DNA from 4 places in the Rhizobium sp. CECT 9324 genome. Region 3 is predicted to be linked to each of the others. Evidence: riboswitches for the same ligand, from Rfam matches in the RefSeq annotation. Region 3 holds a riboswitch; each other region holds the start of a gene.
The links. A riboswitch is a leader RNA that binds a small molecule or an ion and turns the genes downstream of it on or off. The one in region 3 is predicted to bind cobalamin.
Positions count from the first base shown of each region.

Region 1: another riboswitch for cobalamin. It lies ahead of LQ231_RS07070 (aromatic ring-hydroxylating dioxygenase subunit alpha); the one in region 3 lies ahead of cobU (bifunctional adenosylcobinamide kinase/adenosylcobinamide-phosphate guanylyltransferase).
Region 2: another riboswitch for cobalamin. It lies ahead of bluB (5,6-dimethylbenzimidazole synthase); the one in region 3 lies ahead of cobU (bifunctional adenosylcobinamide kinase/adenosylcobinamide-phosphate guanylyltransferase).
Region 4: another riboswitch for cobalamin. It lies ahead of LQ231_RS02610 (DUF1636 domain-containing protein); the one in region 3 lies ahead of cobU (bifunctional adenosylcobinamide kinase/adenosylcobinamide-phosphate guanylyltransferase).

Region 1 covers NZ_CAKKMZ010000001.1:1,443,698-1,451,674, reverse strand. The annotation lists gene LQ231_RS07090 (PhoX family phosphatase) at 1-344, shown strand, start outside; gene LQ231_RS07085 (CorA family divalent cation transporter) at 453-1,448, shown strand; gene LQ231_RS07080 (BA14K family protein) at 1,590-2,030, opposite strand; gene LQ231_RS07075 (hybrid-cluster NAD(P)-dependent oxidoreductase) at 2,346-3,431, opposite strand; gene LQ231_RS07070 (aromatic ring-hydroxylating dioxygenase subunit alpha) at 3,433-4,677, opposite strand; cobalamin riboswitch at 4,776-4,979, opposite strand; gene LQ231_RS07065 (DUF6656 family protein) at 5,285-5,890, shown strand; gene LQ231_RS07060 (GGDEF domain-containing protein) at 5,924-7,003, opposite strand; gene LQ231_RS07055 (L-threonylcarbamoyladenylate synthase) at 7,225-7,977, shown strand, end outside.
Region 2 covers NZ_CAKKMZ010000001.1:2,862,652-2,870,628, reverse strand. The annotation lists gene LQ231_RS14040 (LTA synthase family protein) at 176-2,116, opposite strand; gene LQ231_RS14035 (NAD+ synthase) at 2,307-3,986, shown strand; gene LQ231_RS14030 (hypothetical protein) at 4,029-4,862, shown strand; cobalamin riboswitch at 4,904-5,096, shown strand; gene bluB (5,6-dimethylbenzimidazole synthase) at 5,139-5,897, shown strand; gene LQ231_RS14020 (DUF2865 domain-containing protein) at 5,848-6,549, opposite strand; gene LQ231_RS14015 (acyl-homoserine-lactone synthase) at 7,085-7,726, opposite strand; gene LQ231_RS27220 (helix-turn-helix domain-containing protein) at 7,844-7,977, opposite strand, start outside.
Region 3 covers NZ_CAKKMZ010000001.1:2,740,209-2,748,185, forward strand. The annotation lists gene cobN (cobaltochelatase subunit CobN) at 1-947, opposite strand, end outside; gene cobW (cobalamin biosynthesis protein CobW) at 1,193-2,269, opposite strand; gene cobU (bifunctional adenosylcobinamide kinase/adenosylcobinamide-phosphate guanylyltransferase) at 2,273-2,800, opposite strand; cobalamin riboswitch at 2,996-3,364, opposite strand; gene LQ231_RS13455 (hypothetical protein) at 3,445-4,230, opposite strand; gene LQ231_RS13460 (ATP12 family protein) at 4,296-5,099, opposite strand; gene LQ231_RS13465 (HAD-IA family hydrolase) at 5,111-5,764, opposite strand; gene LQ231_RS13470 (RluA family pseudouridine synthase) at 5,761-6,756, opposite strand; gene crcB (fluoride efflux transporter CrcB) at 6,853-7,230, opposite strand; gene LQ231_RS13480 (flavodoxin domain-containing protein) at 7,282-7,818, opposite strand.
Region 4 covers NZ_CAKKMZ010000001.1:562,300-570,276, reverse strand. The annotation lists gene LQ231_RS02625 (iron ABC transporter permease) at 1-150, opposite strand, end outside; gene LQ231_RS02620 (ABC transporter substrate-binding protein) at 230-1,192, opposite strand; gene LQ231_RS02615 (ABC transporter ATP-binding protein) at 1,209-2,003, opposite strand; gene LQ231_RS02610 (DUF1636 domain-containing protein) at 2,028-2,435, opposite strand; cobalamin riboswitch at 2,543-2,778, opposite strand; gene LQ231_RS02605 (sugar-binding transcriptional regulator) at 3,002-3,955, shown strand; gene LQ231_RS02600 (sugar ABC transporter substrate-binding protein) at 4,105-5,418, shown strand; gene LQ231_RS02595 (sugar ABC transporter permease) at 5,601-6,473, shown strand; gene LQ231_RS02590 (carbohydrate ABC transporter permease) at 6,486-7,310, shown strand; gene LQ231_RS02585 (ABC transporter ATP-binding protein) at 7,322-7,977, shown strand, end outside.

The sequences.
Region 1 (7,977 bases), 1.3 Mb from region 3:
CGAACATCAATTCCGGCAACATGTTCAACTCGCCGGACGGCATGATGTTCGATTCGACCGGACTGCTGTGGATCCAGACGGATGGCGAGGATTCGAACGAAGGCGATTTCGTCGGCCAGGGCAACAACCAGATGCTTGCCGGCGATCCGGCAACCGGCCGCATCGAACGCTTCCTCACCGGCCCGAAAGGCGGCGAAGTGACCGGCATGACCTGGACGGGCGACAAGCGGACGATGTTTGTCGGCATCCAGCATCCGGGCGCGCCCTTCCCGGATGGCGAAGGCAAGCTGCCGCGTTCGACCATCGTCGCCGTCAAGCGAGAGGACAATGCCAGGATTGGCTAAGCCCTCGACATGAACCATCATGGAGCGCGCCGGCAAACCGGCGCGCTTTTTGCGTTCTCCGCCCGCATAGGTCTCGCCGCCGCATACAGCTTCGAAGGACAGCCGCCCATGCTCAATGCAATCCATGCCCTGCCGGGCCTTGTCTGGGGTTACCGGATCGATCCGGTCTCGGGCCAGGCAACACGGCTTTCAGCCGAGGTCACGCCTGCGATGCTGGCCGAAGGTCCCGGATTTCTCTGGTTGCATTTGAACATCGCGGATGCGCGCGTCGGCGCCCTGCTCGACGGTTTCGAATGGCTGACGGAGCAGGCGCGTTCCGTGCTGACCACACACGACACGCACGCCGCCTTGACGGTGGACGACCAGATGGTGTTCGGCACGCTGGTGGATTTTCAGCGCGAGTTCGACAAGGAGACACGCGATCTCGGCTGGCTGCACTTTGCCCTGGGGGAACGGTACATCATCACCACCAGGCTGCAACCGATCCGCTCGCTCGACCGGGTGCGGGCCGCAGTCGAGAAGAATTCCACGAAATATCGCAGCCCGATGCATCTGTTCGAAACGCTGGTGGCCGAATTCCAGCGTGGCATCATCGCGGTGGTGATCGACCTGACCGAGGAGCTGAACGCGATCGAGGATGTCGTCTATGACAGCGAATTGCGTGACGAGCGGCGCAGGCTGGCGCCGGTGCGGCGTGTGGTTGTCCGGCTCTACCGGCATTTGCGCACCATGCTGTCGCTGATGCGCCGCGCGGCGGCCAGCGACGACGAGGACATGCCATTCGGCTTCGATGAAGTGGCACAGCGGCTGACAGCCAGGCTGGAATCCGTCGATCACGACGTCCATGCCCTGCAGGAGCGCGCCCGGCTGCTGCATGAAGAAATCGATTCGAAACTGTCGTCAGAAACCAATCGACACCTCTACATCCTGTCGCTGATGACCGCGTTCCTGCTGCCGCCTTCCTTGGTTACCGGCTTTTTCGGCATGAACACATCCAATCTGCCGTTCGCCGCCGAGGCCGACGGCACGATCTTTGCCATCGGCTTCATCGCGGTCTCAATCGCCGCTGCCTGGTATCTGCTCAGGCGGGCGGGCATTCTCTAAGTAAATGCGCGTCTGCGTCTGGCCCAAACCAGCGTGTGGCAAGACCAGCATTGGCCAAAACGACAATACCCGGCACGAGGCCGGGTATTGAAGCGCTGACGGGGCGAGCTGTTCGGGCACGCCGATCAGAGAGGTATTGGCTCAATAGTAGGGCGACAGGCAACGCTGACGCGGACCGTTGTAGGGCTGGAACGTATTGCTGCGGCTGTCATACGAGCGGTAGCGGTTGGCGCACCACTGGTAGTGGCTCGGATTGATACCACCGGCGCTGGCGCGCGGCGGCTGCGAGGCCACAGCACCGCCAATGATCGCGCCGGCTGCAAACGCCGCAAGCGGGAACCAGGCGCCATTGTGATAGCGATAGCCCGGGCGACGATGCGAGTAACCACGGTGACCGTTGTGATAATGATCGCGGTTATAGTGACGGCGATATTCACGACGACGGTACTGAACCTCGGCGACGTCGGAGCTTGCCTCGACCGGCGCACGCGGCAGGCTCATGGCCTGTGCCGGCACGATGCCGGTAAAGCCGACGGCGGCAGCCAGTACGAGACCGGCCATACGTTTGAATGCAGTCTTCATGCGACTTTCTCCCTGCGTTTTCCGCGACCAGCATTATGTCCCGGCCCATGCCTTGAGACTGCTGATCCTGAAACGAAAATTAACGGCTTCATCCTGAACCCAGCATTAACATTGGTTTTATTCTAAAACTGATGCCGCCGCCTGTTTCGATGGCCGCGACCAAGCGACCGCGATTGCCTGTTAACGGGGCTGAGAGGAAATTGTTCCATCGAAACAAAGTCATGACGAAGGCCATGCGCCGGGCGCAAATCCCGGATGAAACGCAAAAGGCGTGCCGGCAATGCGGCACGCCTCTTGAAAACAGACCTGCGACCTTCAGGCCTCGATTTCGATATCGCCTTTCGGGCGCGAACAGCAGGCCAGAATGTAGCCCTCGTCGATTTCCTCATCGAGGATGCCGCCATTGTGCTCCATCTCGACCTCGCCGGAAATCTTGAGCACCTTGCAGGTGCCGCAGAGACCGGATTCGCAGGCGGCTCCGATGCGCACGCCGGCAGAACGGGCCGCCTGCAGAACGGTATGGCCCGGCGCACAAAGGCCGTCCTTGCCGGACATGGCGAATGTCACCATAGTCGGCTGCTCGCCATCAGAATGGTCGGCGACGACGATCGGCAGTTGCGGCTTGGCCGGCTGGAAGGTCTCTTCGTGATACTGGCTCATGTCGAAGCCGGCGCCGGACAAAGCCTCGCGAACCGTGGCCATGAACGGCTCCGGTCCACAACAGAAGACAGTGCGCTCAAGGAAATCAGAGGCCAGAAGCGCGATCTTCGCCTTGTCGATGCGGCCTTTCAATCCCGACCAGAGCTGTCCGCGACCCAATTGCTCGATGATGAAGCCGAGCGTGAAATGCGGCATGTCGCGCGCCTTGGCCTCAAGCTCCCAGCGGAAGATGATGTCGTCGGGCGAACGCGCACAATGCAGGAAGGCGATATCGCTGTCGGGCGAGCGATCGCCCATGTCGCGGCTCATCGACATCATCGGGGTGATGCCGGAGCCGGCCGAGATGAACAGGTATTTCTTGCCCGGATGGCGGGCATAGGAGAAATCGCCGAGCGGGCCGATCGCCTTCAGCGCCATGCCGGGCTTCAGGTTGTCGAACATCCAGCGGGTGCCGATCGAATCCTTCTGCGCCTTGACCGTGATTGCCACCGTGTAGGGCCGCGACGGGCTGGACGACAGCGTATAGGTGCGCATCACCGGTTCCGGCGAGGCCGGGATCTCCAGCGTGACGAACTGGCCGGGCTGGTAGCGGAACCACAGGCCCGGCTTGTTCGGCCGGAAGGTGAAGGTCATCACGTCGGGGGCTTCCGGCGTGACGGCAACGCATTCGAGCATGTGCTCCCGGTCCGACCAGGGACGCATCTCATCGACATGGCGATACTGGGTGACAGCGATATTCATCTCAGGCCACCGCAGACAGGCGGGCCTTGTCGCCCTGCAGCCTGTTGATCATGAAGGTCGTGTACCAGTCGACGAACTGCATGACGCCACCTTCGTGCTCGACCGAATAGGGCCCCGGCTCATAGGCCGGCGAACGGATGCCAAAGGCATTTTCCTCGACGATCGAGCGGTCCTGGTCATTGGTCATTTCCCAGACATGGGTCAGTTCCTTGAGATCGTAATCCACACCTTCGACCGCATCCTTGTGCACCAGCCAGGTGGTGGTGACCGCCGTTTCCTCGGCCGACAGCGGCGTGACCCGGAAGGAGATCGCGTGATCGACCAGGATGTGGTTCCAGGTCGAGGGATAGTGGAAGAGAAGCATGGTGCCGATATGCGAGGTCGAGACATCGTCAGACAATGGGCGCCTGACGGCGCGCTTGCCGGACATCGTGTAGCTTTCGGCCTCCTGGATTAGCGGCATGCGGGCGGTGCGGAACTGGCCGGACGGGTCAATATTGAAGGTGCTCGGCAGACCGGCGGCTTCGCAGCGGGCCCAGTGTTCAGCGATGACCGGATCATCGCCGGCGCCCTGCACGCCAGTCGCAGTCGGGGCTTCCGGATAGGTGCGGCAGAGTTCCGGGTGGTTGCTGGCGCAATGATAGCACTCGCGGTTGTTTTCCCAGACGAGTTTCCAGTTGCCCTTCTCGATGATGGTGCTGCGATGGGCGACCTTGGCTTCGGCAAGCCGATGCGGCTTCATGTAGGGTTCGATCGACGCGCGGACCGGGGCGAAATCGGCCGGCTCATTGGCCAGGCAGATGAAGATATAGCCGGCGACGCTTTCGCAATGAACCGGCTTCAGGCCGAATTCACTCTTGTCGAAGGTTTCGCCCATCTGGCGGGCGAAGACCAGCGAACCATCGAGATCATAGGTCCAGTTGTGATAGGGACAGACCAGCTTGGCGGACGCGCCACGATCCGAGGTGCAGACACGGTGGCCGCGGTGACGGCAGGTGTTGTGGAAGGCGCGGATCACCTGATCCTTGCCGCGGACCATGACGATCGGATAGTCGCCGACCTGAGCGGTGAAATAGTTGCCGGCGCGCGGGATCTCGCAGTCATGGCCGATGAACAGCCAGTCGCGGTACCAGATCTGCTCCATGTCGAGCTTGAAATAATCCTGATCGATGTAGAAAGGCTGCTCCAGGCTGAAGCCTTCCCGGCGGTTCTTCAACTGCCGCAATACGGTGCTGTGCAGATCCATGTCGTCCTCGTTCGTTTCACCGGCGATGGAACAGGAGCGCAGCACCAATCGACCCGAAACGGGCGATCACGGCTATCTCCGGCCGCCCACCGCGACCTCATATATCCTTGCATCAAGGCTGGTTTCCGGGCTCTGGAGACGTCTGTTGCCAGACTACGTGCGGCGCCTTCCCAGGATCTTCCCAGTGGCCTTTTGCCGTCACGCGAATCTCCACCACCGTTGCGGGGGCAGCGCCGGATTTTGACCGGCTTCCCGATTTCCCACCCTCCCTACGGGGCAGCACCTCGAGCTTGCCGATATCTAAACACAGCCAGCCGTCGGGTGCTGCATTGCGAAACGACACGTCCGGGAATGTTTGCGACATGCCCATGCAAATGCGCCAAAAGCAGCTCCTCAAAAATGATGTGTCTTTTCTTGGGGATAGGTCGTTTCAGTGACGTCTGTGACTATTGCGATGGCGCAAAATGACAAATCTGTGCAGGTCGCAGCAAGAACTGCATTGCGGCAAGCCTCGCGAAACCTCAAGGGGCCACAGTAGACGCAAATCATGATTAACCATGTCGCTGTAAGATCGGCGTACCGAGCCAGTAACCGTCAGAGCCTCGACATGCAAAAACTTCGATATTACGCGGCCCCGAAAGTCCCGGACAAAAGCGCGACTGCGACGAAGGCCGCGCATACCGAATTCCTGCGCACCGGACGCATCTCGCGCCATCGCGACGACTGGCTTTCGGAGGAAAAGCGCTACCTCACCTATGCGGAGGTGGCCGTGCGTACCGGGCGGCGTCTGGAAACGGCGGCGGAGACCACCCATAGCCGGATCAACGGCTTTCATCGCTCGATCCAGTTTCCGAAAATTATCTTTCACAAGACGCTCGATGACAGCCCGCATCTCGGCTACTGTCACGTCACGGCGGCACGCACCAATTTCGCCCAATATGCCGACGTGAAATGGGCCTTCTACATTGCCAACTTCTTCGCCGAAATCGGCGGCAGCGAGCAATTCTTCGAACAGATCCGGCAGAGCTATACCCGGATGTATTTTGCCGTGGCAATCAAGCCGGAAACCGAGCAGAAGGCCATGGTCGTCGACCGGTCGATCCGCGACAACGGGCTGCTGTTTCGCACCCACGACCCACGGGAAGCCTTGCGCAATGTGTTGATGCTGGGTGCCCGCGACACGGAAATCCGCAAGATCATCGCCAAGCTCTGACCCCAGGCCTGCTTAGCCGGGCTCAGGACCGGCTCAGACGCCGAAGCCACCCACCGGCTTCTTCTTGTAGATAAGCCAATCCTTGGACGTATAGTCGTTGGCGCCATAAATCGTGACGGTGTCGCCGCCATTGGCCTTCGAGGTGGCAAGCGCCTTCTCGGCAAAATTGGTGAAATCGAACGCATTCGGAGCCTGTTCGGAGAAGCAGACGCCGAAGGACATGGCCATCTGACCCGGAGTGCGCCCGCTGGACGAGCCAACAAAGGCCGTTGCCTTGAGCTTGGCGCGCACCAGCTCGATGACACGGCTGATTTCATCCGCGTCGGACGTATAGAGCAACAGACCGAAGCGGCCGGCATCGAAGCGGCAGGCAAGGTCGCCGCCACCGGATGCGGCCTCGAGCACCTTGGCAACCTGCATCAGGAAACGTTCCGCGACAGCCGGCCCCATCTGTTCCTGGATATGGGTGAAATCGTCGATTTCCCCGACGGCAACGCCGCAAAGAACCGGCATTTCCGGATTGGCATAGATCTTTGCCACGGCCTTGTTGAAGGCGCGGCGGCTGGCAAGACGGGTGAGCGGATCGACAAATTTCGCCTGTTCGGCTTCCTCGGCCTCGCGTTGCATGTCGGCCAGCGATGCCGTCTTGTCGACCACGGCGCGCACGACATTGCTGTTCTGGTGGGCGCGTTTTTCGGTCGCGGCCTTGAGCGCCTTGATCGACTGACCAAGCGGCGTTCCCTCGAGATCGGCCTCTGTCAGGATGGTTTTCGAGGCATTGCCGATGGCACGACCATAGTCGGAGAGGGAAATCTTTTCCTCGTTGAGCAGATTGATGAAATTGCTCATCTCCGCGCGGACCTGGCCGCTCTGGCGGCTGAGCAGGCCATCTTCATGGTGATGGGGCAGGTATTTGCGGCCCAGTTCGTCCAGCGCCTCCTGGCTCTTCACCTTGCCGAGCGCGATGAATTCCCGCACCAGTTCCGGATTGCTGCCGGCGTAGGCCTCGTAGACAAGCTCATAGTTGCGCGGAAGTCCGTCAATGCCCATCTGATGCATGGCAGTTGCCACACGAAGCGCTATGCTGGAGGCGGGATTCTTGACTTGCTGCATCTGTGGCTTCCCGGCTTGAGGCGGCGTTTGTCTCGTTGTCGGCGACTATAGGCAGAAGAATTCTTTCTTTCGGTTACATCGATATATAAAATTTTATCTTTGCTGGATCCCCTCAAATTACACTGTGGAACATTGTAGGCAGTGGTTCTGCAAAAAGGCATTTGATCGCGCATAAGGGAACACGCTAAGGACAGCGGGAACACAGCTAACGAGGCAGGCACATGGCCCGGATCATCGCAATCGGCGACGGCATGGATGAGGCGATCAACGCCGCATCGGTGATCCTTGCACTCGGCCGTCCGGTAGCGATCCCGACCGAAACGGTTTACGGCCTTGCTGCCGACGCCACCAATCCGGCCGCCATCACCAGCATCTACGAGACGAAGGGCCGACCGCGGTTCAACCCGCTGATCTGCCACATGGCCGACCTGGACATGGCCGAGCAGCATGCCGAGTTCGATCCGCTTTCGCGCAGACTGGCCGAGCATTTCTGGCCCGGGCCTCTGACATTGGTGCTGGCGCTCAAGCCGGAAAGCGACATCCACCCGCTGGCAACGGCCGGGCTGGACAGTGTTGGCATCCGCGTTCCTGTCGGCTTCACCGGCGACCTGATCCGGCATTTCGGCCGGCCGCTTGCGGCACCGAGCGCCAATTCGTCCGGCAAGATCAGCCCGACGTCGGCAGCCCATGTCGATGGCGATCTCGGCGACAGGATCAATCTGGTGATCGATGGCGGCGCCTGCGAAGTCGGCGTCGAATCCACAATTCTCAAGGTTGAGGACGGTGAAATCCACCTGCTGCGCCCTGGCGGCGTGTCCGTCGAGGATATCGAGGCATTCGCCGGTGTGCCGGTGCAGCGCCCCAAGATTGCCGGCGCGGCGATCATCGAGGCCCCCGGCATGCTGGCCTCGCATTACGCGCCGAATGCAGGGGTCCGCCTGAATGCCACTTCGGTTGGCAGGCTCGAAGCGCTT
Region 2 (7,977 bases), 120 kb from region 3:
TCAAGACTGCCGCGCGAACGAAAATCCGGTCAAGATGAGCGGACTAAGACACTATCAAGCGCGCAGCATTTTTGAACAAAAAAAGTCTATGAGATTAAATTGACTTTTCCGCAATAGTGCACCGATCCATGACTTGTCAACATAGGTGACTTGGGAGGTGACAAGTATCGCCTGCTCACGTCACCGGCTGTAGTCTTTCGGCTTGTTCGGGGAAGAACCGTTCAGTTCCAAAGCCTTCACCAAACATCATATCATGTTGAAGCAAGCGATAGTCACGGATGGTGGGATCAATGCGGCCGGAAACGGACCAATCTGGCTGAGCTCGGTTGTTGCGCTCGATCAACTGGTGGCGGTCGATCACAGTATAACGTTCCTGCACACGGCCGAGCATGCCCGTATAGAACGGATGTCGATATCCGCTCATCCGGACGATGAAATGCGGCAGTTGCGAGGGGCTGACCGAGCCGAGGTTCTTCTGCATGCCGCGCTTGGAGGACCACACAACCAGTGGTGTTTCATGCTCGCGTTTCATCGTCGCAACGGAGGCTTTGCGGGTCGCGACCTGATCGGCCATGTAGCCGCTCTCGGTATAGACCGTGCCGAGCGGCGGCAGGTGGTCGCCAAAAAGCACGATGATGGTTTCCCGCCGGCGCTTCTTGGCCCAGTCCATCAGCATCTTAAGGCTCTGGTCTGCTTCCTTGACGCCCTGCGTATAGGTGGCCAATGCACTCGCGCTCCCGTCGGACAAGGTCGGGGCGTCAACCTCGATCGAGTTCTTCTTGTAGCGATTGCTCTCGTAGGGACCATGGCCCTGCAGCGTAACGGCAAAGAAGAAAAACGGCTTTGCGGTATTGTCGGCCTGACTGATGATATGGCGCGTCAGCGCATCGTCGGACGCAAAGATGCCGCGCTTTTCCATCGCAGGCATGTTTTCCTCGGATTGGAAGCTTTGGAAGCCGAGTGCCTGATAGACGTTCTGGCGGTTCCAGAACCAACTCTGGAACGGGTGGAACGCCTTTGTGACGTAACCCTTCGATTCGAAGAATGTGGCAAGCGACGGCAACGGGCGGCGGATATATTGCTGATAGGGAATGCTGCCGTAGGGCAGGAACGCGTTGCTGAACCCTGTCAGGGCCTCGAATTCAACATTGGCGGTCATGCCGCCGAATTCCGGCGAGAATACATTGCCAGACTGGTTGGCACGCATGGTCGGCATCGGATCGCCGGAATAGCGGATGCTGGACATGCGCGTCGGATCCCAGAGCGATTCGCTCATGATCATGATGACATCGGCCTGACGTCCCGAAAAGAACGTCGCGGGCAGGCGGTCGGTCGGAATGTCTGAGACCGCGAGATTGTTGTAGCCGTCCGGCGCACCGACATTGGCCATCGGGACATTAAAAGCGAAGGCAAGCAGGAAGCCATTGTGACGATAGTTTTCCTTCTGGTCCCACATCATCGGCACGATATTCAGCCGATCGCGGACATAGGAAAATGCCATCGGATCCATCAGCGTGACAAAACCGGCGAGGATCGGGGCTGCGACCAACGTGCGACCAATGCGGACCACGGGAAGGATGCGCGGGAAAAGTCGGCGGCTGACGAAGATCAAGTAGCCAAGTGCACCAAGGATAGCCAAAGCCAATAGCGCCATGCCCGCCGCCGCAAGCGGACGGGCAGCAACCATGACAGGCAGAAGTTCCACGATCTGGCGACCGAACAGCAGGTCGCTCGGAAACAGCGGATCTGACAGGAACAGTTGTTTCTGTCCGGACAAGAAGGCGGGCAGGAGCGACAGCGGTACGATCAGCAACGCCGACTGATAGGCACGCCCGACGATGGCATCGCCAAACAGCATCATCAAAAAAAGCATGCCTGCTGCAATCATGCCCGGGCGAGCGGGCGACAGCATGTAGTCGGCGATATCGTTCAGGCTTCCGCGCGCCAGCCATTCGCTGAGAACAATGGTGACGATCGCCAGCAATGCTGTGTTGATCAGCGGGAAAACGATGCGTCCGGCACGCCCGGTGGCACGCGCTTCATCTCGGCGGGGTGTGGTGCCGACAGCTGCTGCCAAAAGGCTGGAATTTACCGATTTCGCACGCGTATCAGCCACAGAGTTCTCCGCGAGAAAAGCCAATTTCATCAAAGGTTCGCATAGCTGTCACATATTCGTCATGAACGCTACATGAACTGTGCCAAAGGCCCGATTGTTCCCCGTTTTTGATCGATGGTTGGGTGGCGACCGCACGCTTGGTTGGCAGACGCCGTTGCGATCCGTCAATCGAGCGGTTAAACCGTTGATCATGAGCGAAACATTGCAAAAAACAGATGTCCTGCGCATTGCCATTGCGCAACTCAATCCAACGGTTGGCGACGTCGTCGGCAATCTGGCGAAGGCGCGCGCTGCGCGGTCGGAAGCTGCAATTCAGGGCGCTGATCTGCTTCTTCTGACGGAGCTGTTCATTTCCGGCTACCCGCCTGAGGATCTCGTGCTGAAGCCAGCGTTTCTCAGCGCGTGCCTGTCTGCCGTCGAGCAACTGGCGGCAGAAACTGCCGACGGCGGCCCTGGTGTGATCATCGGGTTCCCGCGTCAGAGCGAGAAGGGACGGCATAATTCGGTGGCCATTCTTGATGGCGGCAAGATCCTTTCGTTTCGCGACAAGATCGATCTGCCGAACTACGGCGAATTCGACGAGAAGCGCGTCTTTGTCGAAGGCGAGATGCCCGGACCGGTCAACTTTCGCGGCGTGCGCATCGGCGTGCCGATCTGCGAGGAAATCTGGAACGATGCCGGCGTCTGCGAGACGTTGGCCGAAACCGGGGCCGAGATCCTCTTGGTGCCAAACGGTTCTCCTTTTTATCGTGGCAAGGTCGATGTGCGTCATCAGGTGGCCCTGCGCCAGGTGATCGAGACCTGCCTGCCGCTCATCTTTGCCAACCAGTTGGGTGGCCAGGACGAACTTGTGTTCGACGGTGCAAGCTTTGCCTTCAATGGTGACAAATCGCTGGCGTTTCAGATGAGCCAGTTCGAGGAGACATTGTCTGTCACGACCTGGAAGCGGACCGAAAGTGGCTGGCGCTGTGATGAAGGGCCGATGTCCCGCATTCCGGAGAAGGAGGAGGCAGACTACCGCGCCTGCGTTCTCGGTTTCCGCGACTACGTCAACAAGAACGGCTTCAAAAGCGTGGTGCTCGGCCTTTCAGGCGGGATCGATTCGGCCATTTGCGCGGCAATTGCTGTCGATGCTCTGGGGGAGGAGCGGGTGCGCACCGTCATGTTGCCTTATCGCTACACGTCGAAGGACTCCTTTGCTGACGCCGAAGCCTGCGCCAAGGCACTGGGTTGCCATTATGATATCGTGCCGATCGCCGATCCGGTCGAAGGCTTCCTGTCGAGCCTTGCCGAAATGTTCGAAGGCACGGAAAGCGGGATTACCGAAGAGAACCTGCAAAGCCGTGCGCGCGGGACGATCCTGATGGCGATCTCCAACAAATTCGGCTCGATGGTGGTTACCACCGGCAACAAGTCGGAAATGTCGGTCGGCTATGCGACGCTCTACGGCGACATGAATGGCGGCTTCAATCCGATCAAGGACCTGTACAAGATGCAGGTCTACGCGCTTTCCGCCTGGCGCAATGCCCATGTGCCGCCGGGCGCACTCGGTCCATCGGGCGAAGTGATCCCAGCCAATATCCTGTCCAAGGCGCCGTCGGCCGAACTTCGACCGAACCAGACCGACCAGGACTCGTTGCCGCCCTATCCGGTGCTGGACGATATCCTGGAATGCCTGATCGAGAAGGAGATGGCGGTCGAGGACATCGTTGCCCGCGGCCACGACATCGCAATCGTGCACCGGGTCGAGCACCTGCTCTATCTGGCCGAATACAAGCGTCGACAATCGGCGCCGGGGGTCAAGATCACCCAGAAGAATTTCGGCCGCGACCGTCGCTATCCGATCACCAACCGTTTTCGCGATCGCTGAGGGGCTGCGAAACCGATTTCGCGGCTGCATGGAGGAGACGTGATGCGCAGTTCGGTCGAGATCTACAATATCCGCACACGGCTGAGCCGTGTGGTCTGGCAGACCGCCGATCTGGTCGAGGCACCGAACTGGTCGCCGGACGGCTCCTATCTGCTGATCAATGAAAACGGCCTGCTCTACCGGCTTTCGCCGAAGGGTGGACAAGCACCGGTACAACTCGACACCGGTTTTGCGATCGAATGCAACAATGATCACGGAATATCGCCGGACGGATCTCTGGTCGTCATCTCGGACAAGACGGAGCACGGCAAATCCTGCATCTATGTGCTTCCCGCCATAGGCGGGCAGCCGCGCCAGGTGACGGCAAAACTGCCATCCTATTGGCATGGCTGGTCACCTGACGGTCGCAACCTTGCCTATTGCGGCATTCGCGAGGATGTCTTCGACATCTACTCGATTTCCGTGGATGGCGGCGAGGAACGCAGGCTGACCATGGGCGAGGGGCGGAATGACGGGCCGGATTGGTCCGCCGACGGCGAATGGATCTATTTCAACTCCAGCCGCAGTGGCCTGATGCAGATCTGGCGCATGCATCCCGATGGCAGTGATGTCGAACGCATCACCTACAGCGATACCGGTGACTGGTTCCCGCATCCTTCGCCGAAGGGCGACAAGCTTCTGTACCTCTCCTATGCGCCGGACGTGTTCGATCACCCGCGCGACCACGAGGTCAGTCTGCGGCTGATGGATATGGATGGCGGCTCGCCAGAAACCCTGTTCGAACTCTTCGGCGGGCAGGGCACGATCAATGTGCCGAACTGGTCGCCCGATGGCGATGAATTCGCCTTTGTCCGCTATTTCCCCGTCACCGACTGATGCTCGTCGCAGGCTGATGCTTGCGTCCTCCAGCGATCGGTCTACAAGATTGACGATCAGGTGCCCGCAGTCTTGCGGGAGAATCGGGAAGCCGGCGCAAATCCGGCACGTGCCCAACGCTGTAAGGTGGATGCGCGCGCAAGGGGAAACCCGGCCACTGGTGGACAAGACCGGGAAGGCGGCGTGTGCAGCAGATGCCAAGTCAGAAGACCGGCCTGATGAGATAGACTTGCCCGCGCGGACGGCGGGCGGTTGCGCATTGTTGGGGATTTGACGATGCACGACGAACCGAACGAGTTTCTCGTCCGGGCCGGTTGCTTTTCGACGGAGGAAAAGCATGCCGTCTACCGGGCCATCCATACGCGCCGCGATGTGCGTGATCAGTTTCTTTCCGATCCCTTGCCGGACGACCTTGTCCGACGCCTGTTGGGTGCTGCGCATGCCGCGCCCTCCGTCGGCTTCATGCAGCCGTGGAATTTTCTGCTGGTGCGCGATGATGAGCGGAAGCGTGAAATCTGGGACGCTTTCGACCGGGCCAACCGCGAGGCCACTGCGATGTTCGATGCCGATAAACAAGCGGCCTATCGTGCGCTGAAACTCGAGGGGATCCGCAAGGCACCCCTCGGCATTTGTGTGACCTGCGATCGGGATCGCGCCGGTCCCGTTGTGCTGGGGCGCACACACAATGCACGCATGGACAGTTACTCGACTGTCTGCGCCATCCAGAACCTATGGCTCGCGGCGCGCGCCGAGGGTGTCGGACTCGGCTGGGTGAGCATTTTTAACGAGAGCGAGTTGAAGCGGATCCTGGGCATTCCCGACCCTATTGAAGTCGTCGGCTATCTTTGCCTCGGCTATGTCGACACGCTCTACTCGGCACCGGAGCTTGAGGTCAAAGGCTGGCGATCGCGCCTGCCGCTCGACGAATTGGTCTACGAAAACAGCTGGGGAGACCGGCCTTCCGCGTTCAACACTGCGGCCGGTGTCATTCCTGTAGAGGCTGCGGACCAGGTGCCGCCGGCTTCCTCAGATTGATCGCCCCCGTCGCCGGAGGCAGAAACTGTGGGCCGACCTTGCGGATATTCGAGGCGCTGCCATCATAGGCGCGTTCCAGCGGCGGTGCGACGGTTGCAGAAGCCGATTGGCTCTGCGGCTTTGGCGCGATGGTGAGGATGGAAGACTTGTAGTCCGGAGCAGCCTGCCTCGGGCTCAATCGTTGTCTTGCCTGCTCATGATAACGGGCAAGATCGCATCCACATTGCTTGGTTTCCCCGGCCGTGCGGTTGCGATAGGCGAATGCGTTGGGAAGGTCGCGATATGGCCTGCCGGTCACTGCCGAAATCATGTCCGATGTCTCACTGTACTCTGGAGCGTGGAAATACAGTTCGGTTTCGGTATTCGGGCACATCTGCTGGCACTGGCCTGCGTCCCGGGCGAAATTCATCGCCGAAGTGTTGGACGAAATCGGAAAAAAGCCGCCATCGCAGGTACGCACACACAGAGTGCGGATATTGCCGGTGGGCAGCGGGGCTGGCTGGTCGGACAGGACACCCGGGGCGTTGCGGCTGACTTCATACGGTTCGGCCAACGTGTCGAGATAGGGGACGCGCTGAGCTTCCTCTGGCTCGCTCGCAAGCGTCGCGTCGGTGTCGGGGCTGCAACCATTGGCCACCAATGCTTCGCTCAATCTCGTCCGCGAGCCCTGACTTGCAGCGCTGCCTGATCGAATTTCCTGTAGTTTTGCTGTGAGGATGTCCCTGTTTTCTTCCATCCTGTCGATTGCCTTGGAAAGGTCTCCGCAATCGTTTCCTCCGTCCGGGCGCACAATCACGACCGCGGAGGTCAGGCAGCGTAACCTCTTCTGGTCCTGCTTCGCCTTGCGAAGCTCCAGATTTTGTTGGGCAATGGCGCTGGCATAACGATCGATTTCGGGATTGTCACCGATGATTGTTGACGCGTTCGCAAGTCGGTCGCGCAGTCGCTCACAAACGACCGACGCCGAAGCCGAATTGGGCAGGACCCAGGCCAAGCAGAACGCAGCAACTAGAAGTCTTGGTATCCTCGTCGGCAAAATCGATTTCCCGGTGGCGCGTCGCACTCCGTGTGCCCGCGCCTGCTCCTACACCAGCTAGGCGAGAATACGCCAGTTAAAGCTAAAGTAAAATGACGATGCCGACATTGACCGCCATCGCTGCTGCGCCGTTGGCGGTCAATCCTGTTGTTTAAGCCGCGCGTGCCATTTCGAGCGTCATCGGTTGCTCCAGGACGCTGCCACGGATCGATGCGATGCTTTTCATCCGGGTGAGCAGGTCGTCCGTGATCTGCCAGCCAACGGCAACCGCCTGCACGGAACCGATCCTGTGCGGGGCGGCAATACGCGTGCCCGGGCAGCCCATGCGCTTGAACATGCGCTCCAGGAATATGTCGGTGACGGTTACGATGTGGCTCAGTCCTGATGCCAATCCGAGTTCTCCGACGCCGCACATCAATTCGGCTGCGGCAATGGTGACCTGGTTGCTGGCGCGGTCCTGCGAGATTTCCGGATCGATACAGAAACGGCTCGATTCCCAGATTGCTGCGCTGCGAATTTCTTGGCTCCCGCCCAGCAGGATGGGAAACGTATCGTCGAGCATGTTCGGTCCAAGGGTTGGCAGCAGGCGAAGAGCGCCCCGCAGACGCCCGGTGTCCCCGTAGGATAGTACGTAAAGCGGATTGGCCTGGTCGTAGTGATCAATTTCCCACTCGCCGAGAACGCCAACGTCCCAATTCAGGAGATCGTGGAAGATTGTTTTGCGCAGGCGATGCATGGCGTCGATTTCGGACGGATAGCGTTTGCGGTTGGCGCCGTTAATGATCCTGATCATTCGTCACTCCTTCAGTTGAATGGAGTGCCGAGGATGGCGATTGCAGTTGACCGATGAAACTTTCGGTAGAGACAGCTACGCGTCTGCAATCAAATATTCCATGAGGTCGGAGAAGGGCTAAATCAGTTCCAATGCCTCGTGCGGATTCGCAATCAGATTGCGCCAGAGCGCTTCGGCAACTGCCTGCGGGTTGGTCATCACGTTGAGTTTTCGGCGGGCATTGGACATGAAAAAGCGCACGGTGCGCTCGG
Region 3 (7,977 bases):
TCGCGCGCCGACAGCCCCTGGCTCGACGCTTCCCATACCGCTTTCGGTGACGAGGAAAAGATCGCCTGCAGCACCACGGCACCCTGTTCGTCGAGAATGGTCGAGGGATTTTCTGATCCCGGCGCCGAGACGGCAAAACCGGTCATGTTGATCACCACCTCCGGCGGCACGTCACCAAAGACAGCCCGCAGTGTCTCGACCGAGACCTGGTCCTTCAGGCTGGAAACGAACACCGGCAGCACGCGCAACCCTTCCGCCTGCAACGCCTCGATCATCGCCTCGACCGGTTTCGTCTCGCCGCTCTGGACAAGCGCGCGGTAGAAGCATATGGCCGCGACGGAGGGTGGTGCAGGGGCGCGCTCTGCCTGCACATCCTGCCACTCCGCAATACCGATCGCGCCCCTGCCTGGCCACCAGATGCCGGCTTTCAGCAAGGGACGTGCCGGCTCCGGCTTGTCGCCATTCGATAGCATCGCTTCCGCATAACCAACGAAATGCGCCGTATTGCGGTCGCCGCCTTCGGTCAGGTAGCGCCACAGTGCCGAACGGTCGCCATCCGTGCACAGACTGAACGGATCAAGCCCAGCATCGGGCTTGTCATCGCCGGGCAGCGTCACGATCAACGCCCCCTTGGCGCGCGCCGCGGCCGTCAGCGCCTCCAGCGCATAGTGGAAATAACTGGCGCCACCGAGCGCCCTGACGATGATCAGTTTCGCGTGGCGTGCCGTGCGTTCGACATAGGTATCGACCGACATCGGATGCTTGAGCGCCATCAAACTGGCAAGGCGCCAGCTCGACCCGGACCCCGCCGCTGCGACGGCCGTAGCCACCGCCGACAGTTCTGTGTCGGCGGCAGACAGAAACAGGATTTCGCCAGGCGACTGCCCAAGATCGATCGCTTCGTCTCCGTCGGCAATCGAGCCTTTCTGGGCGAGAAGAAGATGCATTACAGGGCGCCTTCCGTGATCGATGCGATAGCCGATACCCCCCTCTGGCCTGCCGGCCATCTCCCCCTCAAGGGGGGAGATCGCAAACGGATAGCTCTCGCCTTAAAACGGCACCCCCTCATTTCCACGCCACACCTTACAGGACGCGCAAGGCATGCGATCAGCGGATCTCCCCCCTTGAGGGGGAGATGGCCGGCAGGCCAGAGGGGGGTGCTGTCGCGGGTCATCTGTCTATTCTTCTGATGTCAGGCCGCCGCAGCCTGCACGGCTTCGACAACCGCGCCGAAATCCCATTCATGCAGGCCGATCACGACAAGGCGGGTCTCGCGCTTTTCGCCAGAAGTCCATGGCCGGTCGAAATAGGTTTCGATCCGTGTGCCGACAGCCTGGATGACGAGCCGCATAGGCTTGCCGGGCACGTCGATGAAGCCCTTGAGACGCAGGATATCATGGCTCTCGATCACCGGCTTCAGGCGATCGACGAAGGCCGCCGGATCGGCAATCGAACCGAGCTTCAGGACGAAGCTCTCGAATTCGTCATGGTCATGATGATGGTCATGTGCCGCGCCGCTTTCGTGCAGCGCCTCATGTTCCAGTTCGTGATGCGACTTGCGATTGTCGATATCGTCCTCGGTACCGGCACCGATGCCCAGCAGCACCAGCGAAGAGACCTCGCCATTGCGTGCTTCGACCATCGCCGGCTTGCGCTTCACCCGGCCGGTCACCTCGGCGCGAACGGCGGCGATGGCGGCGGCATCAAGCAGGTCGGTCTTGTTCAAGACGATCAGGTCGGCGCAGGTCAGCTGGTCCTCGAAAAGTTCTTCGATCGGGCTCTCGTGATCGAGGCTTTCATCCTCGGCCCGAGCCGCATCAACCTTGTCGTGATCATCGGCGAACCGGCCGGCGGCAACGGCTGCGCTGTCGACGACGGTGATGACGCCATCGACGGTAACGCGCGTGCGGATATCCGGCCAGTTGAACGCGGCGACCAGCGGCTGCGGCAGCGCAAGTCCAGAGGTCTCGATGACGATGTGGTCCGGCTTCACGTCGCGCTCAAGCAGCCTCTGCATCGTCGGAATGAAATCGTCGGCGACCGTGCAGCAGATGCAGCCATTGGTCAGCTCGATAATGTCGTCTTCGGTGCAATTGTCGGCACCGCAGCCCTTCAGCACGTCGCCATCGACGCCAAGATCGCCGAATTCATTGATGATCAGAGCGATCTTCTTGCCATTGGCATTCATCAGCATGTTGCGGATGATCGTGGTCTTGCCCGCGCCGAGGAAGCCGGTGATCACGGTGGCGGGAATTTTCTGCTGCAACATGGTTCAACCCTTCATTTTCAGCGGCAATCCGGCCGCGACGAAATACACGTCCGCAGCCTGGGCTGCGATCATCTGGTGAAGCCGTCCGACATGGTCGCGAAAATCGCGCGCCATCCGGTTTTCCGGCACGATGCCGAGGCCGACTTCATTGGAAACAAACACGACCCGGGCTTTCAACGACGGCAGCAGGTCCGCGAGTGCGCAGCTCTCTGCAGCAACATCACGTCCCTCCTCCATCATCAGATTGGTGACCCAGAGCGTCAGGCAATCGACCAGCACCACCCGGCCGGGATCGTCGATCCGCGCCAGCATGCCGACAAGGTCGAGCGGCTCTTCATGTGTGGTCCAGCCATGGCTGGCGCGATCGTGCTTATGGGCTTCGATACGCGCGCCCATCTCGTCATCCCAGGCGCGACCGGTGGCGAGGTAGTTGAGCGCAAGGCCGCTGTCGCGGCAGATTTGTTCGGCAAAGCGCGACTTACCGGAACGAGCGCCACCCAGGACAAAAACGGAAGAATCAACGGACTGCATGATTCAGACATGCTCCGCAATACGGGAGCAGGAGAACGGCGTGACCGACAAAATGCCGTCGCCAAGCAGACCAGGCCGGTACGCATCCCGAACCGGATGCACCGTCCCGCGCGACCATGAGGTCCCGCAGAAATCAAACGTCGCCACGACAACCTCCGTGCTGGCGCCGGGGATCTCTCCCCATAAATTGGGCCTTCTCGGCCCGTCACGGACGGCAGGTCTCCTGGCTCGCAGCTGCCGGCGAAAACGCCAACGGATCCTCCTCGCCTTCCCAGGGCTTGAGGCAGTCGCGAAAAGGCGGACGATTCGTAGATAAAGAGGCGTCCAACCCCGGCTGATCGCGCTGCCACCCCAGTGGCTTTTCCGGTTTCCTGCATCCAGCACCGACCGCACCTGCGATCCGTCATGCCTTCGGCACCAAAACCGGATGGAAAACCCTCGCTGCTCTACAGTCGCGGGGTCGGCTGCGTTTGGCAGTCCCGGTCTGGGTCCCTGCCTCCGCATTCCCTTTTGCTTTCCAGGCCACACTTCTGTCGCCCGAAAACCATCCAGGTCAAAGGATTAGGCCGTGACTTGCGGCAAGTCAATCAAGACCGGCCGCGCATCAACGGCTATTGACGAAATTCGGGATTGGCAGGTCAGGACTAGGGCGCCAGGCACTCGGCATCCGTGACCGGATCGCATTGTCCGTCAAGCCGAACAGACCCACGGGCTCCCTGCTCCACCGGGCCACCTTGCGCCGGCGCGTTGCGGGCTTTTGCCTTTGGCGGCTGAACCACGGGAGCCACAATCACCGGAGCAACGATTTCCGCCGGCAAGGGAACCGGAACTGCGTCAACGACGGGCGTAGGCGTAGCCGCCGCAACCGGTGCTGCAGTGCGTAGCGGCGGCGGCGTGACAGCAGCCGCAACGGCAGGAGCGGGATCGCTCGCAAACCGCGTCGACATCGTCTTCGGCGGCCGCACCGTCCTGATCCGTGGCACAGTCAGCGAAAAGGCAAAACGGATTCGGGCGGCGATTTCTTCGGCCAGCGGCTCGCGGCCAAAGCGCGGATCATTGGTCGGGCTATTGACGGTAAAGGTTCCGGCGGCAACCGGCTCGCCGATCTCGATCGACGCAGCCGTGACGGTAAAGCGCACTTGCTCGAAATAGCGCCGGGCATTCAGGCCGGTTCCGAACTTGTCGATCTTGACCAGCAGTACGACGCGCTCGGCGTCAGCCGGCGGCCGGGTCGAGGCAATCGCCGCCGCAACCCGCCGATCGATGCCCTTGATCAGATCGTATGGAACGCTTGCATCGGCCATCACTGTTACGTCGCGCACATAGTAGACGAGCGGTCGACGAATACGGTTTTCCCCGGACAGGGAACAAGCGGACAGGACGAGGAGGAGCCCGAGCGCAAAAGCGATGCGGAAACTGCGAGCAACCATCTGGACAACCCCGACGCGGTGATTCTAACCCGTCCGAGCATTGGTCGATTATGGTTAGCCCTTCGTTAATCCTGACTGTCGAGGGCAGCAAACAGCGATGCTGCGGCGGCTATTTCACTGTAGCGCGCCGCGCGACGGGCGTCAGCCTCCTCGTCGCTGCCCCAGTGCTCGATCGTCCAGTCTTCATCGAGATGGGCAAGGTCCCACACCGTATCAAGATCGAAGGCACCATCGGCAAAAGCCAGCGCCAGGATCGAAGAACCGGCAAGCGTCGTCACGACATGCAGACAGGACAGACGGAAGGCTTCCCGGTAGCGTTCAAGACCGGCCGCATAGGCTTGAAGCGCCTGATCCGGCTGTTCCTGGTGGATCACGCCTTCCGCCAGGATGAAATGGGCCTGATGCGCTTGCGCAACCCAGGCCAGAACGGGATCCCAGCGGTTCGCTTGCCGGTCGACAAGCTCCTGCGGGCTATCGGCGCGGTAGCACAAAAGGTCACTGCCGGCAAAACGCACGATCTCGTCGAACACTTCGGAAAGGTTGAGGCTGACAGCATCGATCGCGGTATTGGCAAGCTTGGTGATCGGCATCGTTGCCGGATTGATCACCTGATCCTGCGCCGCCCATTCGGCAGAAACCAGTTCGGCCGCCTCCTGCGTCGGCAAACGCAGAGTATTCTTGGCGGGCGTCTTCACCGGTTTTCCGTCGAGATGGATCGCAAATCCCTCCCCGTCGGCGGAAATCGACACGGTCGTGTAGAACCGCTTCGGCAACGGCCGTTTCATTTGGATCTGCGCCCGGCGCACCGGATCGGCATCGCTCTGTTCCGGAATGAACGTGCCGGAAATGGCGCTGAGCTCGTCACGCATGATTAGGGTCCTCAGTGGATATAGGCGAGAAGATCAGCCGGGCGGTCGACGACCGCATCGGCACCGGCTTTCCAGAGTTCATCGACCGAGGCATAGCCCCAGGAGACGCCGATGGCGGTCGCGCCTGCAGCCTTGGCCATCTGCATGTCGAACACGGCATCGCCAATGACGATCGTCTCATACGGTGCAATCCCCGATTCGTCACAGCATTCCGTCACCATCGCCGGGTGCGGCTTCGACGGGCAGTCATCGGCCGTGCGGCAGAACTGGAAATGCGGCGCAAAGCCGTGGCCTTCCAGGACCATGGCCAGCCCGCGTCGCGACTTTCCCGTGACCGAACCCAAGACAACATCGTCTCGGGCGGCCAGCGTGTCGATCACGCTGCGGATACCGTCGAACAAAGGCTCTTCAAAACCGCTGTCGCGACGGACGTCACCGAAGATCGACTTGTAGTAGGTCGCCATCGCGACCGCCTCGTCATCGGCATGCGGCTTGCCGTCCATGCGGGCAATGGCAATGTCGAGCGTCAGGCCAATGATCGCCTTGGTCTCGGCGACCTCAGGTTCGCGCTTGCCGAATTGCAGGAAAGTCCGGCGCATCACCTCATGGATCAAGCCGACGCTATCGACCAGCGTGCCGTCGCAATCGAACAGGACCAGCTTCATTCGTGATCTTCCCGCTCACCCGACGCCATGTCGAAGCCGAACAGGTTCCAGGTCTGCACCATATGCGGCGGCAGAGGCGCCGTCACCTTCAGGCGTCCGCCATCCGGATGCGGGATGTCGATATGCCGGGCGTGCAGATGCAGGCGCTTCTGCACGCCGCCAGGGAAGTCCCAGTTGTGATCGTCGTCGAAATATTTCGGATCGCCGATGATCGGATGTCCCATATGCAGGGCATGCACGCGCAGCTGGTGGGTACGGCCGGTATAAGGCTCCATCTCCAGCCAGGCGAATGTATGCGCCGCCGTCTCCAGAACGCGGTAATAGGAGATCGCGTGATCGGCACCGTCCTCGCCATGTTTGCAGACGCGCATGCGGTCGCCCTCATCGGTCTGGTCCTTGACCAGCCAGGTCGAGATCTTGTCACTCTGCTTGCGCGGCACGCCCTTGACCAGCGCCCAATAAGTCTTCTTGGTATCGCGCTCACGGAAGGCGGCAGTCAGCTTCTGCGCTGCACCGCGGGTCTTGGCCACCACCAGAACACCGGACGTGTCGCGGTCGAGGCGATGCACGAGGCGCGGCTTCTCGCCCTTCTTGCTGGTCCAGGCTTCGAGCATCTTGTCGATATGGCGCACAAGGCCGGAACCGCCCTGCACGGCAAGGCCCGCCGGCTTGTTCAGCACGATGACCTTTTCGTCTTCATGCAGCAGCATGCGCGACAGGAGTTCACCGTCTTCGGAATGCTTGAGATCGTGCGAGCCGATCGGACCGGATTTGACCTTGAGGTCGACGTCGAGCGGCGGAATGCGAACCACCTGCCCTGGCTGAACGCGTGCATCGGTCTTCACCCGGCCACCATCGACGCGCACCTGGCCGGAGCGCAGAAGTTTCTGCAACGGGCCGAAGCCAAGCCCCGGGAAATGCACCTTGAACCAACGGTCCAGGCGCATGCCGGCCTCGTCGGCTGCCACGGTGATATGTTCGATGCCTGCCATGATATTCAGAACTTTCTTTGTCGCCACAGGCCCTGCCTGCGCCTTTTTATGTGCGCTTTAGAGCATTTCGCCGCAATATGGAAACAGGAAAACCGATTAGCCGAAGCTGCGCGCCAGGCCAAGGCCCAGCACTGCTGCTCCGATCGACAGGATGACACTGGCAGCGACATAGACAAGCGGCATCACCAAGGCACCCCGTTCGGCCAGCACAATGGCGTCCAGCGTAAACGCCGAGAATGTGGTGAAGCCGCCCAGAACGCCGGTAATCAGCAGCAGTCGCAAGGCATCCGAAGCGCCGAAGCGCACCATGACCACATGCGACAGAAGGCCGATCGCAAACGAACCCACGATATTGACCGTCAACGTTCCCCACGGGAAGTTCGGCCCCATCAGTCGCAAGGCCGCCATACCGGTCAGATAGCGCAAAACAGACCCGATGGCGCCGCCAAGCGCAACCAACACCATATGATACATCGACAACTCCAGGCGTCTTAGAGAGCCGCCCGCATTACCGGACCTACGAGGTCACTGGACGGCCGCTTTCAGAAATTCTGTAGTGAACGTAGCAAGCGCAGTCCAGTCGGTAAATTGATGGTCCTGACTGACATCTGTCGATGCCCTCTCGCGCGCCGCCATGCGTCGCATCATCCAGCGCTTGAAGAAATCATACTCACTGTAGCGCAGTGCTCCGGCCGCGTGATGCACCATGCCGGGCCGCCAATGCGTTTCTGCAAACAGGCTGCCTGCGAAATCCTGCGCCTCCTGCCGCTCTTCCTCCAGCTCGCTTCGGATCAACAGCGAAACAGACACAAAGGCCGTCGGGATCGATTTCAACCAATCAGCTTCGCGACGGACGAAGCCGACGAAGGGATCCGGGTAGCGCCCTGCATGCACCGGCGCGCAAAGGATCGCGGCCTGGGGATGATCAACGCCGTATTCGACCATCTCCCCGACATTGAACAACAAGGCCCGGTGACCATGTTTTTCGATCTCCGCAGCGATCGCCTCAGCAATCTTGCGTGTCTGCCCCTCGATGCTGACATAGCCAACCAGAACAATCATTCCACCCTCCCGCAAAGCGCTTTAACTAGGCGCCTTCGAATTGTTGAACCTTGTAACAGACCCAACAGAGCAGATTCTTGATCTAGCACAAATGCCGCTGTTTACGGCCTTTTTCGCCGCATGACACAACCATGGCATTTTATTAAAAACACGTCATTC
Region 4 (7,977 bases), 2.2 Mb from region 3:
GCTAAAGCCCGGATGAAGCTTGTTGGCGATGATCGACCAGACCGTGGTGAACGGGATCGGCGCGGCGCCGAAAGAAACGCCTGCAGTCAGGCACAGCACCATCAGGGCGGCCGCTAGTGCCCCCCACATCAACACCTTGCCGCTCGTCATCACATGCCTATCTGCTGGATAAAATTCGGTTCACCGGGCGCATGGCGCCCGGTGACAAGACCTGTTTCCGTTTCGCGATCTACATATTGCGAGGATGGAAAGCGTCGGCCAGCCTGCCGATAGCATCAATATTGCGTGGTCCCGGGGTCGCCTCGACATATTCGAGAACCACAAAACGGTCCTGCTTCACCGCATCGAGATTCTTGAAGGCGGGATTTTCCTTCATGAAGGCGATCTTCTGGTCAGCCGTCACGTCGCCGTAGTTGACGATGACGATGACCTGAGGGTTGCGCTCGATCACCGGCTCCCAGGACACTTCAGTCCAGCTTTTCTCGACATCGTCCATGACGTTGATGCCGCCCGCAGCTTCGATCATCGCCGTCGGAATGCCGTAGCGACCCGAGGTGAACGGCTTCTCCGTGCCCGAATCATACACAAAGACACGAACCGGTTCCTTCACCGCGCCGATGCGGGTTTGAACCTCGGCCAGTCCTTTTTCATAGCCGGCTACAAGTTCATTGGCGCGCTCTTCGACGCCGAAGATCTTGCCGAGATTGACGAGATCGACAAACATGTCATTCATCGTCGGCTTGCCCTTGGCCATGATGTGAATGCAGGATTCCGTCAACTCGTAGACCTTGATCTTGAACGCATCGAGTGTCTCCGGTGTGACTTCACCGCCGACCTTCATGCCGTAATTCCAGCCGGCAAAGTAGAAATCAGCGTCAGCGTTGAGCAAGACTTCCTTCGTCGGATATTTGGGCGACAGCTCCGGCAGTTCCTTGACGCCCTCCCTGATTTTTTCGTCCAGGGTTTTCCAGCCGGAAACGCCGGTGTAGCCCACCATGTGATCCTGCAGTTTCAGCGCCAGCATCATCTCGGTCAGATTGACGTCGTTGGAAACGGCGCGACTGGGTGCCGCATCGAAGGTAACGTCGCGATTGCAACTCTTAACGGTGACCGGATAAGCGAGCGCCGAGGTGGTCAGCAAACCCGAGACGAGAATGCTGGCGGTCGCGGCGGAAAAACGTGTAAGCGACATGTGGAATCCTTTTAAATCAAGCAGTTTGAAGTGAAAACGAGAAGCGTGAAACGCTGTGGCCAGGGGTCGGATGCGCCATGGCTGAGACGCCAAATGTGGTCGAGACAGCGCCGGATGTCAGGACATCATCCGGTCTTCCAAATGCGGTCATGCGCCCCTCGCACATCAGTGCGACATGGGTGGCGAAGTCGCCCGCCAGGTTGATGTCATGCAGCGTGGTGATGATCGTGAGTTTGAGACTGCGCAACAGGTTGAGGATCTCGAGCTGGTGGCGGATATCGAGATGATTCGTCGGCTCATCGAGAATGATGATCTCGGGTTTCTGGGTCAGCGCGCGGGCAACCAGAACACGCTGCTTTTCCCCGCCCGACAGCGTGGAGAACTGGCGCATGGCGAGATGCGCCAGGTTCAGGTGCTCAAGGGCATGGGCAACTTCGCGGCGATCCTCATCCGTCCAGCCGGTCAGACCCTCGCGCCAGGGAATGCGCCCCATCATCACCACATCACGGACACTGAATGGGAAATCCGCCGGCATTTCCTGCAGGACCACGGCGATTCGGCGCGCAACCTGTCGCGATCCGATTTGCCAAATGTCCTCTCCTCCGACTTCGACCCTGCCTTCGCGCGGAACAACACCGCGGTAAAGGCAACGCAGGAGCGACGTCTTGCCGGCACCATTGGGGCCGATGATCGCGAGCCGCTCGCCTGCGTTCAGCTCGAAATTCACCCCGCGCACCAGGAGGAGGTCCGGCTTCGGACCCCAGCCGAGATCGGACACCCGTATCGACGTGCCATTCGCATCACAGCTCATGGGAGGCTCTCCCACGGTTCGGGCTCATTGGAGACGCTCCGAGGATTGTTCCGAAATCAGCACGGAGGCCGGGATGCGGGCGAGTATCTTGCCGCCAAGACCGCGCGGACGTTCTGCTTCGCGGGTCATGCCATCGGGGCGCTCGCCGTAGAGCTTGGCAAATGTGACCAGCGCCTCGATGTCCGCGTCGGGCTCGATGTCACCAAAGAGATAGGTGGCCTTCCCGCTTGCCTGGAACGCGATGGTGCAGGGTCTCTTGCAGCCCGCCATGCATACGGTGCCCTCAACCGCAAAGTCGCGATTGTCCGAGGCCCCGATCTTTGACAGGCAGGCGTTAAGGTGATCGAGAAGCTGAAGTCCGGGGCGGCACGCCGTCCCCGTGATTCGGCAGTCCGTGCAAACGGTTACCGTGTGTCGTTTCGCATGTGCCATGATTGTCCTCCGTCGGTATCTCCGGAGGCAATATGGCAATATTGTAAAAGCGCGCGGAAGCGCTGCCTTCAAGCCAGATCTTTTCCATCGGAACACCCCGTCCGTTGCGGTTTCTCTTCGACGACGGCAGGTCTCCTGGCTCGCGGATATCTGCTGTCCATCTGCCTTCCCGCGATCACGATCGCAGTGGCCTGGCGCTTTCACGCCACGAGGATGGACGGCAATCCGCTTACAGTTGCGGGGGCAGCCACGGTCTTGGTCCCTTGTTGGGTATTCCGCACCGTGTTCCCTATTAATCCCCTTGGAGTCATCCAATTGGGGAACCGTCAGCCATATGTTTAGGGCTTGTCGGGTCTTCCGGTCAAGCCTGCTCATGCCTCATCCACTCGCCGATATTTGGTAATGTAATATCGTAACATTAAAGATCTCCGATTCGAATGTCCAGTGCAATTTTACCGCTCAGGACACGCTGGCGCACCCTGTGGAGATGTGAGGAGACGCCTCGGTCATTTGACAGTCAGAGCGAAAATTGGCAGCACTGGTTTCGAAAGGGTGGGCCAATCTTGATGGCAAAGCGACCAGAAGGCCAAACGCGGCTCGATGATGCGGCAAGAGCAGGCTGGCTCTATTATGTCGCCGGTCGGACCCAGGACGAGATTGCGGTTGCGATGGGCATTTCGCGGCAAAGCGCCCAGAGGCTCGTGTCGCTGTCGGTTGCCGAAAAGCTGATCAAGGTGCGGCTCGACCATCCGATTGCCGCCTGTCTCGAACTCGGCGAAGCTGTCAAAGACAAATACGGCCTCAAGCATGTCGAAATCGTCCCCAGCGACCCGGCCTCCGAATCGGCCACCGTTGGCGTGGCCGAGGCTGGCGCCGCGGAACTGGAACGATGGCTGAAGCAGCCCGACCCCTTGGTCATTGCCATGGGAACGGGACGCACTTTGCGCGCCATGGTCGATCAACTCTCGCCGATGGAATGTCCGCAGCATAAAATTGTGTCGCTGACCGGCAATATCAGCCCGGACGGCTCGGCTGCCTATTTCAACGTCATCTTTTCGATGGCGGATGCGGTCAAGGCGCGGCATTTTCCCATGCCTCTGCCCGTCATCGTGTCGTCACGCGAGGAGCGGGATCTTCTGCACCGCCAGCCGCTGGTCGCTCCCACGATCGAGCTTGGCAAATCCTCCGACGCCGCATTCGTCGGCATCGGCGAGATGACACTCAATGCCCCGCTTCTGCTCGATGGTTTCCTGCAGCAAGACGAGATGGAGGCGCTGCTGACGGCGGGCGCGACCGGTGAGATCTGCGGCTGGATCTTTGGTCCCGATGGCCGCCTGCTCGATGATCCGGTCAATGATCGGGTGGCAAGTCTCGCCATACCTTCGCGCGAAACATCGACCGTGATCGGCATGGCCCGCGGTCAGCGCAAACATGCCGCCATTCGAGCTGCGGTTCGCGGCGGGCACATAAACGGGCTGATTACCGACGAAGACGGTGCTCGATATCTGCTCAAGGGCTGATGTTTCATTAAAATAAATCATTGAAATTCAACGTCCTGAGTATTCTTTGCCGCATCGCAGCATGGAATCTCCATTGACTTTCGACAGCCGGAGACTGAGTAATTGCCCATGAGCAAAGCGAATGCTCAGTTCTCTTCTGGGAGGAAGACATGACATTGAAGACGATTCTGCTGGGCGCATGCTCAGCTCTCGCCCTTGCGGGCATGGCATCTGCCGAAACCCTTACCATCGCAACCGTGAACAATGGCGACATGATCCGCATGCAGGGTCTGACGTCCGAATTCACAGCCAAGAACCCCGACATCCAAGTCGAATGGGTTACGCTGGAAGAAAACGTCCTACGCGAGCGTGTCACGACCGACATCGCGACCAAGGGCGGCCAGTACGACATCATGACGATCGGCACCTATGAAGTTCCGATCTGGGCCAAGCAGGGCTGGTTGCTGCCACTCGACAATCTCGGCGCCGACTATGACGTCGACGATCTGCTGCCGGCCATCCGTTCGGGCCTCACCGGCGACGACAGCAAGCTCTATGCCGCGCCGTTCTACGGTGAAAGCTCGATGGTCATGTACCGTCGCGACCTGATGGAGAAGGCTGGCTTGACCATGCCTGACGCTCCGACCTGGGAATTCATCGGCGAAGCGGCACGCAAGATGACCGACCGCGCGGCCGGCATCAACGGCATCTGCCTGCGCGGCAAGGCTGGCTGGGGCGAGAACATGGCGTTCCTGACGGCAACGTCCAACGCTTTCGGCGCCCGCTGGTTCGACGAGAACTGGAAGCCGCAGTTCGATCAGCCTGAATGGAAGAACACGCTCGACATGTATGTCAAGCTGATGAACGACGCTGGCCCGCAGGGTGCTTCGTCGAACGGCTTCAACGAGAACCTGGCGCTCTTCCAGCAGGGCAAGTGCGGCATGTGGATCGATGCCACGGTTGCTGCTTCCTTCGTGACCAACCCGAAGGACTCGACCGTTGCCGACAAGGTCGGCTTTGCTCTGGCTCCGGATACCGGCCTTGGCAAGCGTGGCAACTGGCTCTGGGCTTGGAACCTCGCAATCCCGGCCGGCTCGCAGAAGACCGCATCGGCCGAGAAGTTCATCGCCTGGGCAACCGGCAAGGACTACGCCAACCTCGTCGCTTCCAAGGAAGGCTGGGCCAACGTTCCTCCGGGCACGCGCACCTCGCTTTACGAAAATCCCGAGTACCAGAAGGCTGCTCCGTTCGCAAAGATGACGCTCGACAGCATCAATGCTGCTGATCCGAAGAACCCCACTGTCAAGCCGGTGCCATATGTCGGCGTGCAGTTTGTCGCCATTCCGGAGTTCCAGGGTCTTGGAACAACCGTCGGCCAGTTGTTCTCTGCAGCGCTTGCAGGCCAGATGTCGGTTGACGATGCTCTTGCCCAGGCCCAGCAGGTCACCGAACGCGAAATGACCCGCGGCGGCTATATCAAGTAATTTCCTCCCGAAGGAAATGAAGCCGTCCGGATTGCGATCCGGGCGGCAACACCAAAAAGTTTGACGCGCCTCTCCTGCCGTTCGGCGCGGATACTTCGGGCCGTTTTGGCCGACACAAGAAAACGAGCTGACGCAGCCGGCCGACACAGCCGCGCGTGTTGGCCATCAGGGTGGGTTCTTCCATGGCTACGCACAACACACGGGCGCTGTCGCGTCTCATGATGGCGCCGTCCGTCGGTCTTCTTCTCGTCTGGATGATCGTACCGCTGGCGATGACACTGTGGTTCTCGTTCCAGAACTACAATCTGCTCAATCCGGGCAATGTCAGCTTCGCCGGGCTGTTCAACTACAAATACTTCTATACCGATCCCGCTTTCTTCCAGTCGGTCTGGAACACGCTGCTCATCGTCGGCGGCGTTCTGTTGATCACCGTGGTCGGCGGCATCGGCATTGCCCTCTTGCTTGACCAGCCAATGTTCGGCCAGGGCATAGTCCGTATCCTGATCATCTCGCCTTTCTTCGTCATGCCACCGGTAGCTGCCCTGGTTTGGAAGAACATGATCATGCATCCGGGCTACGGGGTGCTCGCCGATATCAACAGGTCGCTCGGTCTGCAGCCCGTCGACTGGTTCGGGCAATATCCGCTATTTTCAATCATCGTCATCGTCGCATGGCAATGGCTGCCGTTCGCGACGCTAATCCTGCTGACCGCATTGCAGTCTCTGGACGGCGAGCAGAAGGAAGCGGCCGAGATGGACGGGGCCGGCTTTATCAGCCAGTTCATCTACCTCACGCTGCCGCACTTGGCCCGTGCGATCACCGTCGTCATCCTGATCCAGACAATCTTCCTGCTCGGCGTCTACGCGGAAATCCTCGTCACCACCAATGGCGGGCCGGGCTATGCCTCCACCAACCTGCCCTTCCTGATCTACCGCACGGCCCTGCTCGGCTACGACGTCGGTGGTGCATCAGCCGGCGGCATCATCGCAGTCATCCTCGCCAATATCGTCGCCTTCTTCCTGATGCGCGCCGTCGGCAAGAACCTCGACCGCTAAGGAGAAGAGATCATGGCCCGAACAGTCTCCACCCAGCGCAAGATCGCCTTTACGCTCGTCGCATGGATCCTCGCGATGGTGATCTTCTTCCCCATCCTCTACACGATCATCACGTCGCTCAAGACCGAGACCGAAGCGATCCAGGGCTTCCGGCTGATCCCGTCGTTCACGCTGGAGAACTATGTCACGGTGCAGACGCAGCGCGACTATTTCAAGCCGTTCATGAACTCGGTGATCATCTCGGTCGGCTCCACCATCCTGGCGCTGATCATCGCGATCCCGTCTGCCTGGGCCATGGCGTTTTCGCCGACAAAGCGGACCAAGGACATCCTGATGTGGATGTTATCGACCAAGATGATGCCCGCGGTCGCCGTACTCGTGCCGATCTACCTGATCTTTCGCGATACAGGACTGCTCGACACCCGTATCGGCCTGACCATCATGCTGATGCTGATCAACCTGCCGATCGTCATCTGGATGCTCTACACCTACTTCCGCGAGATTCCCGGTGAAATCCTGGAAGCTGCCCGCATGGACGGGGCATCGCTCTGGGGCGAGATCGTCTATGTCCTGACGCCGATGGCGATCCCGGGCATCGCATCGACGATGCTGCTCAATATCATTCTCGCCTGGAACGAAGCCTTCTGGACGATCCGGCTGACCACGACCAATGCAGCGCCGCTGACGGCGTTCATCGCCTCCTTTTCCTCACCGCAGGGACTCTTCTGGGCGAAGCTGTCCGCCGCTTCGACGCTGGCCATCGCCCCGATCGTGATCCTTGGCTGGTTCAGCCAGAAACAGCTTGTCCGCGGCTTGACCTTCGGCGCCGTCAAATAAGGAAGACCATAATGGGTAGCATCACACTTCAGAACGTGTCGAAAACCTTCGGCGAAGTCTCGGTCATCCCGTCGATCGACCTGCAGATCAACGACGGCGAATTTGCAGTCTTCGTTGGTCCCTCGGGCTGCGGCAAGTCCACCTTGCTTCGCCTGATTGCAGGTCTCGAGGATGTCTCGGGCGGCAAGATCCTGATCGACGGGGTCGACGCCACGGACAAGGCTCCCTCGCAGCGCGGACTGGCGATGGTGTTCCAGTCCTATGCGCTCTATCCGCATATGAGCGTGCGCTCCAATATCGGCTTTCCCTTGAAGATGGCCGGCATGGACAAGGCAGAGATCGACCGCAAGGTCAATGACGCGGCAAAGATCCTCAACCTGACTGACTACCTAGAGCGCAAGCCGCGCAACCTGTCGGGTGGCCAGCGCCAGCGCGTCGCCATCGGCCGCGCGATCGTGCGTTCGCCGGAATGCTTCCTGTTCGACGAACCCTTGTCGAACCTCGATGCGGCGCTGCGCGTCAACATGCGGCTGGAAATCACCCAGTTGCACCAGCAGCTGAAGGCGACCTCGATCTATGTGACGCATGACCAGGTTGAAGCCATGACAATGGCCGACAAGATCGTCGTCTTGAACAAGGGGCGTATCGAACAGGTTGGCTCACCACT